Regions from separate parts of the Nitratireductor sp. GCM10026969 genome, predicted to be linked through region 1. Evidence: predicted binding sites of a transcription regulator. Region 1 holds the regulator's gene; each other region holds the start of a gene.
What was found. Region 1 encodes LexA, which represses DNA repair genes until DNA is damaged. Its sites were predicted from a motif close to TGTTCNNNNTGTGTTCNG; they were not measured.
Positions count from the first base shown of each region.

Region 2: the regulator LexA is predicted to act here: its motif matches at 2,119-2,136, upstream of ACFP9U_RS20970 (DNA recombination protein RmuC).
Region 3: the regulator LexA is predicted to act here: its motif matches at 1,515-1,532, upstream of ACFP9U_RS06845 (single-stranded DNA-binding protein).

Region 1 is NZ_JBHSUM010000020.1:28,842-32,280, reverse strand. It holds gene glp (gephyrin-like molybdotransferase Glp) at 1-851, shown strand, start outside; gene lexA (transcriptional repressor LexA) at 949-1,665, shown strand; gene ACFP9U_RS07215 (ComEC/Rec2 family competence protein) at 1,681-3,439, opposite strand, start outside.
Region 2 is NZ_JBHSUM010000154.1:4,347-7,785, reverse strand. It holds gene ACFP9U_RS20975 (glycosyltransferase) at 1-638, opposite strand, end outside; gene ACFP9U_RS20970 (DNA recombination protein RmuC) at 819-2,084, opposite strand; gene def (peptide deformylase) at 2,201-2,731, shown strand; gene fumC (class II fumarate hydratase) at 2,820-3,439, opposite strand, start outside.
Region 3 is NZ_JBHSUM010000018.1:35,895-39,333, reverse strand. It holds gene uvrA (excinuclease ABC subunit UvrA) at 1-24, opposite strand, end outside; gene ACFP9U_RS06850 (universal stress protein) at 914-1,327, shown strand; gene ACFP9U_RS06845 (single-stranded DNA-binding protein) at 1,715-2,203, shown strand; gene rpsD (30S ribosomal protein S4) at 2,545-3,162, shown strand; gene ttcA (tRNA 2-thiocytidine(32) synthetase TtcA) at 3,330-3,439, shown strand, end outside.

The DNA.
Region 1 (3,439 bases):
GGCGGATCGAAGCGGTCGAAACGGTGGCGGAAGGCTGCCACATCCGGCGCGCGGGGCTCGATTTCTTCGACGGCGCGACCGTTCTGGACGTCGGCCGCTCGCTCGATCCGCCAGCCCTGTCGCTGGCGGCCGCAGCGGGGCATCCGGAACTTGCCGTGGTCGGCCGACCGCTTGTCGCGATCATCGCGACAGGCGACGAACTCGTGCCGCCGGGAACCACTCCCGGACCCGACCAGATCGTCGCCTCGAACAGTTTCGGCATCGCTGCCCTGGCCGGTCAGGACGGGGCCGACATTCTCAACCTCGGCATCGTGCCCGACGACCGCGCGATGATTGCCGATGCGCTTTCCCGGGCGCTTTCGGCCGATGCGGACCTCATCGTGACGCTCGGCGGGGTCTCCGTGGGTGCGCACGACCTCGTGCGCGAGGTGCTGACGGCACAAGGTCTGGAACTCGCCTTCTGGAGGATCGCCATGCGGCCCGGCAAGCCGCTGATATTCGGCCGCCTGCAGGGAAGCCGCGTCCTGGGCCTGCCCGGCAATCCCGTCTCCAGCCTCGTCTGCGCGCATCTCTTCCTGCGCCCGCTCATCGCCGCCCTTTCCGGCCGCTCCTTCGCACCGGATCTGCGTGCGGCCGAGTTGGCCGCGCCGATGAAGGCAAACGATGAGCGCCGCGATTATGTGCGCGCGCGCGCCGAGAACGGTCCGCGCGGGCTCGTTGCCACGCCTTTCACGGTTCAGGATTCCTCCATGCTGACCACGCTTGCCGACGCCAACGCGCTCATTCTGCGTGAGCCCGGCGCCTGCGCGAGCGAGGCGGGTGAGCCCTGCCAGGTTCTGATGCTGCGTTAACCGGAAGGTAACGCTGATTTTTCACTCTTGCGGAACACAACTGGAACGTCTACCTTATGTTCTGGTTTTGTTTATGTTGATTCCCGGGGTGGAACCGATGCTAACGCGCAAACAGCACGAGCTGCTGCTTTTCATTCACAACCGTCTCAAGGAGACGGGCATCCCTCCTTCCTTCGACGAGATGAAGGAGGCGCTGGACCTTGCCTCGAAGTCGGGCATTCATCGGCTGATCACCGCCCTGGAGGAGCGCGGTTTCATCCGCCGCCTCCCCAATCGCGCACGCGCGATGGAGGTCTTGCGCCTGCCCGAGTCGATCGCCCCGGGCCTCGGCGGACAGCGAACGTTCTCGCCCAGCGTCATCGAAGGTGGCCAGAGCCGCAACGCCCCGGCGCCCACCAAGCCGGCCGCCGACAATGACGAGGACGGCGTGAGCGTCGTTTCGGTTCCCGTCATGGGGCGCATCGCCGCCGGCGTCCCCATCGAGGCCATTCAGCATCAGACGCATTCGGTGGGAGTTCCGCCCGACATGCTGTCGGGCGGGGAACACTATGCACTGGAGGTCAAGGGCGATTCGATGATCGAGGCCGGCATCTTCGACGGCGATACGGTGATCATCCGGGAGACGCAGACGGCCAATCCGGGCGAGATCGTGGTGGCCCTCGTCGACGAGGAGGAAGCCACGCTCAAGCGCTTCCGCCGCAAGGGTGCGTCCATCGCGCTGGAAGCGGCCAATCCCGCCTACGAGACCCGCATTTTCGGTCCCGACCGGGTGAAGGTGCAGGGCCGGCTGGTCGGCCTCATCCGGCGCTATTGAGGCGGACGACCGTCTTCAGCGATGTGGGGGCAGCCCCCGGGCGGCCCGCGACCAGGCACGGTGAGCGTGCCATGGCCGCCATGGCTTGGTGATTGCGAAGGTTATCCGCGCTTTCCCGCTGCCTTCCGCGCTCGGATTTTCCTCGAAGAAGATCGCTGCACTGCCGTAATGCGCCAGATCGCGCTTGGTGACGAGGGTGGCGGCTGGTGCCGGGCCGCAAGGAACAGTCGTCACGGCATCATCGAGAACGACAAGGTCGGCGCCGGCACAGGCCGCACGGGCGGCCTTGGGGGTTGCGGCATGGGCTACCAGGGCATCGCTTTCGTGGCGGGCGAGGCACAGGTCTTCACTGCAATGAAACCTCGTCTTCTCCGCGTTTGGCGGCTGCGGCGCACCCGTCTCTACATTCGTCGGCTTCACGACGGTTCCAGCCGCCAGTGCCCGCGTCCAGTCGTCCATGGTGAAGCCGTTCGGGCGGGTGCGGTTCACGGCGAGCGAGGCGCTTTCTCCAGACAGACCGACGAGCGTTGCATCTTCCGTAACCACGACGTCCGGCAGTTGCCGCATGGCGAGAAAAACCACGCCGGCGGCGGCGAGCGGCAGCGCCAGCAGGCGCAGCCATGTGGTCGAGACCACCAGGACAAGCAGCGCACCGGTAAAGGAAAGCATGGCCGTGAGCGGGATGAGACCGACGGCGTCCACAGGCGAATGGGTCGAAAACCACTCGGCGATGGCCACCACGGCGGCGATCGCCTGTCCCATCGCTTTTAGGAATATCCCATCGAGCCCGAAGGGCATGGACAGTATCGCCAGCACCGCGGCGGGCATGGCGAAGACGGATACGATCGGCATCGCCGTCAGATTGGCTGGCAGTGCCAGCGGGGTCACGCGCTGGAAATGCCAGACGCCGTAGATCGCGGTGGCCGTACCGGCGATGAGCGAGGTAGCCGACAGGCCGACGAGGAAGACCAGGCCGTAGCGCGTCAGCCGCCAAGGGAGGCTTCCCTCCGGCGGCGGCCTGCGCGTGGCGCGCTGCTGGCGCCAGTGATTCCAGGCCGCGTAGCCGGCTACCAGAGCCGCCGTCGCGGCAAAGGACATCTGGAAACTGGGCCCGACGACCACGTGCGGCGACCACGCCACGATGACGAGCGCGGCGATCGCCACGTTGCGCATCGTGATGGCGGCGCGGTCGCAAATGAGGGCGGCCAGCATCACGGCGAGCATGACGTAGCTGCGCTGCGCCGCCACCGCCGCTCCGGATATGCACAGATAGAGCGTGCACATGACCAGGGCCGCCGCCGCGGCGTATTTCTTGACCGGTACGCGAGAGGAAAATCCGGGGAACAGAGCGGAGACGGCGCGCACCATAACCATAACGGTCGCCGCCACGAGCGCCATGTGCAGGCCCGAAATGGCCAGGATATGCGCCAGGCCGGCGCGGCGCAGCCATTCGTTGATCTCTTCGGGAATGCCGGCGCGGAACCCGGTGATGACCGCCACTGCGATTTCACCCTCCGGTCCACCGATCCGGCTGCGGATGCGTTCGGCAAGCGCGCCGCGCATCCGTTCCAGCCAGCGTGCCGGATAGCTCAAGAGCGGTGCCGGCGTATCCAGTGTGACACGCTCCGGCCCGGACATGAAAAAGCCGACTGCCCCCCGCCCGGCGAAGTAGCTCGTGAACGAGAAATCATAGGCCCCGGGCCGGACCGGCCCCGAAGGCGACATCAGCCGCACCAGGCCGTAGACGCCGTCTCCCGGGCGGAGATCCGCGGGC
Region 2 (3,439 bases), on a different contig from region 1:
TGATCCTTCATCGGGTGATATCGGGCAAAATGGCCGATGATCCGCCGCTCGGGGGGAATGTTCAGCGTCGCGCGCAGGTGGGCCCGACGGCTGCGTGTCGGATAGAAAGCATCGGTGTCGATGCCGTTCGGGATGACCGCGCTTCTGCGGGCGTTGAATCCGAGATGCTCGTGCTGGCGGGCCGCAATCCTCGAGCAGTAGCAGATCGCAGCCGCGAGATGCGACAGCATGGCGGAGAACCGGATGAGCCGATGCATCTTCGGCTCCTCGACGGCGATATCGGCGATAGTGTGATGCACGCTCCAGATCACCGGTGCGAAGGTAAAGCTCAGGAGAGACCCGAGCGAGCCGGCCATATTGCCGTGGTACATCCAGCCGTGAATGATGTCCGGGCTCTGCTGTCGTACCAGCCTGCGCAGATCGAGCACGTTCCGCGACCTGGGCCGGGCTCTTTGCATCGAAAGGGAGTGCAGGTTCGCGTGCCGTTGCGGCAGACTCGCGGCCATGGCGCCAGCCGGCAGCAGCGACAGGACGGTCGAGGGAAATCCCGCCTGGTCCATCCGGCCGACGAGGCGCGTCAGCATGATCTCGGCTCCGCCGACATTGAGACCGGTTATCGTGTGGAGTACCTGAGGCACGATCGTATTCCTCGCGTTTTCCGACGGTAGAGCGGACCCGGTTCGTTGTCAGGTCAGGAAAATCACCCGTCAGGTGCCGGCCAGCCTAAACAGAAGGACTTACGGGCATCGACGTCTTGGAGTGTGGGGTGTGGCCCAACCGCCAGCGACATCGGCGGAAAAGATGCTTTGCGTGAAAGCTTATTCGTCGACGACGCGCAGCTTCAGCGAGTTGGAACCGGTGGCGGCGGCAGCCTGCTTGACGGCCTCGCCCTTGGGCAGGCTCTTGCTTTCGGCCGCTTCGGCCTCCGGCGCGCCAAGCTCCAGCGCCTCGATCTTTTCGCCCCGCTTCGTCACCTTTTCCGCCGATGTCAGGATCATGTCGATGTCGCGGTTGGCCTGGGAGAAATGGGTCTGCAGCTTGCGCACCCGCTCGTCCAGCCGGGAGACGTCCTGCATCAGCCGCACGACCTCGGCCTGGATGAGATGGGCCTGCTCACGCATGCGCGCATCCTTGAGCACCGCCTGGATGACCTGGATGGAAAGCATGAGCAGCGACGGCGAGACGATAACGATGCGGGCACGGTGGGCCCGCTGCACCAGCGCCTCGAAATTCTCGTGGATCTCCGCGAAGATCGACTCCGAGGGCACGAACATGAAAGCCGTGTCCTGGGTTTCGCCATTGATCAGATACCGCTCCGCGATCGCCTTGACGTGGGTTTCGATGTCGCGGCGGAAAGCGGCTTCGGCCTGCCTGCGCCCCTCTTTGCCCTCCTCGCCTTCCGCCGCCTTGCGAATGGCGTTCCACGCCTCCAGCGGAAACTTGGCGTCGATGACGAGCGAAGGCGCGCCGTTCGGCATCTTCACCACACAGTCGGGCCGGTTGCCGTTCGACAGGGTGGCCTGGAACTCGTAGGCGGAAGACGGCAGGCCGTCGGCGATGATCGCCTCCATGCGCGACTGGCCGAAGGCACCGCGGGTCTGCTTGTTGGACAGGATCTGCTGGAGCTGGACGACCTGGCCGGCGAGCGACTGGATGTTGTTCTGGGCCGTGTCGATGACGGCCAGGCGCTCCTGCAGCCTGGACAGGTTTTCATGGGTTGACTTGGTCTGCTCGGTGATCGACTGGCCGAGCCGCGAGGACATGCCGTCGAGCCGCTCCGAGAGCGTCTTCGTGAGTTCCGCCTGGCGCGACCCGAACACCTCGGCGATGGTGCCCATGCGGCCCTGCAGTTCCGCCTGCGCCTTCGTCAGTTCCGCCATGCGCGTCTCCGCCTCGCGCGCCCGCGCCGCCGCCTCCTCGGCGGCCTGCGCGCGCATGCGGCCGGTGCGCCAGAGTGCGACGACGGTGCCGGCGGACAGAAGCACGAAAGCCGCGACGACGGTGACGAGCACGCCGCCCAGCGATATTTCCGCTGTTCCGAGTTGCGCGACGGGCGTGGAGAAAAGCGAAGCCGTTTCGTTCATGTCCGGCACTGTAGACGATTCGCACGCCCGCAATAAGACCAAAACGTGAACATATTCCGGTGAAACACGAAGTGTCCTATATTGACGCCTTCACCGGCAGCGATTACCTGACGAGCATGACGACCCGGCCACTCATCCTTCTTCCCGACCCGAAGCTGCGCGAGGTTTCCAAACCCGTCGAGCGCGTGGACGATGACCTGCGCAAATTCGCCGACGACATGCTGGAAACCATGTATGATGCGCCGGGCATCGGCCTGGCCGCCATTCAGGTGGGCGAACCGCGGCGCCTGCTGGTGCTTGACGTGGCGGAGAAAGACGAGCCGCGCAATCCGCAGGTCTTCATCAATCCGGAGATCGTCGAGCGCTCGGACGTCCGCAACGTGCACGAGGAGGGCTGCCTTTCCATTCCCGATTACTATGCGGAAGTGGAACGCCCGGCCGAGGTCACGGTCGACTACATCGATCTCGACGGCAAGAAGCAGACGCTCAAGGCCGACGGCATCCTCGCCACCTGCCTTCAGCACGAGATCGATCATCTTAACGGCGTGCTGTTCATCGACTATCTGTCGAAGCTGAAGCGCGACATGGTCGTGCGCAAGTTCAGGAAGCTCGCCCGCGAACGTACGCCCGCGGGCATGGTAGGCTAGGCCTGTAGACAGCAATGGCCGCGGTCTTTGTCGTCGAGTATGTCGCGAGCCTGAACCGGCGAAGCCGCAGCAACAACAGGCCCCCGGATCAAGCCGGTGAGATCATTTTCTCCGGGCGCACCAGCCGGTCGTAGTCCGCCTCCGAGACAAGGCCGCTCTTCAGCGCTTCCTCGCGCAGGGTGGTGCCGTTCCGGTGCGCGGTCTTGGCGATCTTGGCGGCATTGTCGTAGCCGATCGCCGGCGCGAGCGCCGTCACAAGCATCAAGGAGCGCTGCATCAGATCGGCGATCCGCTCCTCGTCCGCCTCGATGCCCTTGACGCAATTGTCCGTGAAGGAGCGCATCCCGTCCGAAAGGATGCGGATCGATTGCAGGACGGCGTTGGCGATGACGGGCTTGAAGACGTTGAGCTCGAAATGGCCTTGGCTTGCGGCGACCGTGACGGTGGTCTGGTTGCCCATGACCTGGGTCGCCACCATCGTCAGCGCTTCCGCCTGGGTGGGATTGACCTTGCCGGGCATGATGGAGGAGCCGGGCTCGTTCTCCGGCAGTTTCAGTTCGCCGAGCCCCGAGCGCGGGCCGGAGCCCAGGAAGCGGATGTCGTTGGCGATCTTGAAGAGATCGGCGGCAAGCGCATTGAGCGCGCCGTGGAAGGCGTTGAGCGCACCGTGGCTCGCCAGCGCCTCGAACTTGTTTTCCGCGGTACGGA
Region 3 (3,439 bases), on a different contig from region 1:
GGAAATCAGCTTGTTTTCGGGCATGCCCCGTCGCTGCCTTGTCTCAATCGGTTCGGTGTGGCCAGCTGGTGCCGGCCAGGGCTCATGTAGGAAATGCGCAGCACATGTCGATGGCGCCACCGCATTCCGCGCCCATCCAGTGCCGGAGGCCTGCACCTCTTTTCCAGCTTTTTGCCCTACAGGGCAAGTGGAAAGAACAAAGAACGAACGGTCTCCTGACATCCTCCTGCTAGCGCTTCGCATGCCCACGCTCGCGCTCGGCTTTGAAGGGAAGCGGAGGCACGTCTTGACGGGGAGCGCATGCAGGCGCACATTGACCATATCCGCTGGTCGACGGTTCATGACGACATGGTCTTGAACGCAGTGCCCGATCGGCGCGATACAAGCAATGGACGAGGAGGGAGGCAATGACTCCACCCGACTGTTCCAGCGGCTCCGCCGATAGCGCGGAGCCACAGCCGCGTCGGTCCTGACGCCGGTAAGCACGGCCCAGCGGGGCAACGGCCGGGCGGGAGAAGCCCCGGCCTCGAAGGCTGAGATGGCCAGCGCCACGCGGCTGCCACACACAATTGACTGGATAAGTGCAGGACGTGTCTCGCACCGCCCTGAAAGTTGCCGGCGATGCCTTCCGGCAAAAATATAATAGCCCCGTGCGCTCGAGAACCAGGCAGCGACGGGGCTTTTCCGTTCCAAGTCAATTCACCGGTTCAGCGCCTTTCCACACGTGAACGGAAGGCGCGGCGCTGCAAGCTGGAAGCGAGCGCCCAGATTGTCGGTGGCAAGGTGAAACCGATGAATTTTGCCCTATCTCAATGATTTCAGCGTTACGCGCGTGATTGCTTCCCGTGTCGGGCCGTAATGGCTTTCGCCGGTGAAGTCCGTTGCAATGAAGAGTTCAAGGAGGATCGCGGCGATGTACAAGAAAATTCTGGTTCCGGTCGATCTGGCGCACGCGGACAAGCTTCAAAGGGCTCTGGATGTTTCCTCCGATCTTGCGAAACACTATGGCGCCTCCATCTGCTATGTCGGCGTGACGACGGCGCTGCCGAGCGGTGTGGCCCATTCCGAGGCCGAGTTCGCTCAGAAGCTGGAGCGCTTCGCCGCCGAGCAGGGCGCGAAGCACGGGCTGTCGGTCGAGACGAAGGTTGCTGAAAGCCATGATCCCGTGCGCGATCTGGATGACGTGCTGGGCAAGGTGATCAAGGATCACGGCGCCGACCTCGTGGTGATGGCGTCGCACGTGCCGACCTTCTGGGACCGTGTGTTCTCTTCGAACGCCGGCTATCTCGCCGCGCACACGACCGTTTCGGTCTTCATCGTGCGCTAGCGGACCGGGGCCTGAAAGCCTAGATCGGTTTTCGGAACGCACGATGCGCTGGAGGACGGTGTTCGGACCCGCGAGCGGAACCGGTGATGTTTTCCTCGGCTGCAAGTCGTCCCGCGCTCGCGCGTTCGCCATCTTTCTCGGCGTGCAAGGTAAGGAATGCGCTTGTGGGGATTGCGCGGATATGTTACGGAACAAAGCAGGAACTTATAAGGTGACGGACTGCAAATGAGCTGTGGACGGCGGTTTGTCTCGTCCCTTGGGCGCGCGCATCGTGGCCGGGTATCGGCTAAGGTCGCAGCGGCTTGACGGGTGGGCGGTCGGGCCGCATCGCCGTACAGCGCGGTGCCGGGTGCGGCGCTTGCAGTTTCGATTATGTGGAGTGATGTGATGGCGGGCAGTGTTAACAAGGTCATCCTGGTCGGCAATCTGGGCGCCGATCCGGAAATCCGGCGGCTCAATTCCGGCGATCCGGTGGTCAACATGCGGATCGCCACCTCCGAGACCTGGCGTGACCGGAACACCGGCGAGCGGCGCGAGCGCACCGAGTGGCACAACGTCGTGATCTTCAATGACAACCTGGCCAAGGTGGCGGAGCAGTATCTGAAAAAGGGTATGAAGGTCTACATCGAGGGGCAGCTCCAGACCCGCAAATGGACCGATCAGTCCGGCCAGGACCGCTATACGACCGAGGTCGTCCTGCAGAAGTTCCGCGGCGAGCTGCAGATGCTGGATTCACGCGGCCAGGGCGGTGGCGAGGGACAGGTCGGTTACAGCGGCGGGCGCGGCTCCGATTTTGGCCAGTCGGGCCCGGCCGAAAACACCGGCGGCGGCGGTGGCGACTACTCGCGTGACCTGGACGACGAGATCCCGTTTTGACGGGTGGAGCGCCTGACTTGGCATGCTATGTGGCGGGCGACCGGCGGGGCTGACGTCCCGCAGGCGCGCAATTCTGCGCAAGTCCGGCCGGAGAAGGCGAAGCCGCAGGGCCGGATCGCCCCGCAGATGGCTTAAACACGTTGACTTTGCCGTTTTCCTCGCTTAATTGAGCCGCCAAGCGCGATGGCGGGTTGCTGTCGCGCTTTTTGACGTGTCCCGTGGAAATGCTGCCATGCGTGGGCGGCTTTCCTGTCAGGTCTCGAAAACGGAGGCCAGAGGAGGGCGCGTTTCCTTCACCTGGAACATGCGGTTCCGGGTGTCTTTGTTTGAAAGGGAATGCGATGAGCAAACGCCAATCCGCGAAATACAAGCTCGACCGCCGTCTTGGCGAGAATATCTGGGGCCGGCCGAAATCCCCCGTCAACCGCCGTGAATACGGTCCCGGCCAGCACGGTCAGCGCCGCAAGGGCAAGCTGTCCGACTTCGGTCAGCAGCTGAGGGCCAAGCAGAAGCTGAAGGGTCATTACGGCGACATCTCCGAGAAGCAGTTCCGCCGCATCTATGAGGAGGCGAACCGCCGCAAGGGCGAGACGACGGAGAACCTGATCGGCCTGCTCGAATCGCGGCTCGACGCCGTCGTCTACCGTGCCAAGTTCGTCCCGACGATCTTCGCCGCACGCCAGTTCATCAATCACGGCCATGTCAACGTCAACGGTCGGCGGGTGAACATCCCGTCCTACCGCTGCAAGCCGGGCGACGTGATCGAGGTGCGTGAGAAGTCGAAGCAGCTCACCACCGTGCTCGAGGCGATCCAGCTCGCCGAGCGCGATGTGCCGGAGTATGTTGAGGCCGACCACAACAAGATGGTCGCGAAGTATGTTCGCGTCCCGGCGCTCTCCGATGTGCCTTACGCGGTGCAGATGGAGCCGAGCCTGGTCATCGAGTACTATTCACGCTGACCGGGTAAGAATACCGTTGCCAGGAAAGGCCGCCGCGTGCGGCCTTTTTCTTTTTCGCCGGCAGCGTTAGAAATTGTTGGGGATTATGGATCATTTCACCGTTTCGCGGAAACGGTGAAACAGTCTGGCTTTGTTCACGCAATTTGCTCCATGGAGGGGCAGGCATGATGACGATCCGCCAGGAGCCCGAGCTCGAAACGGCGGCAGCAGCGGCGAGCCATCCGCTCTTTTCGGATGCTCCCTCGTCGGTCGAGTTCAACAAGCTGCGCAAGCGCCT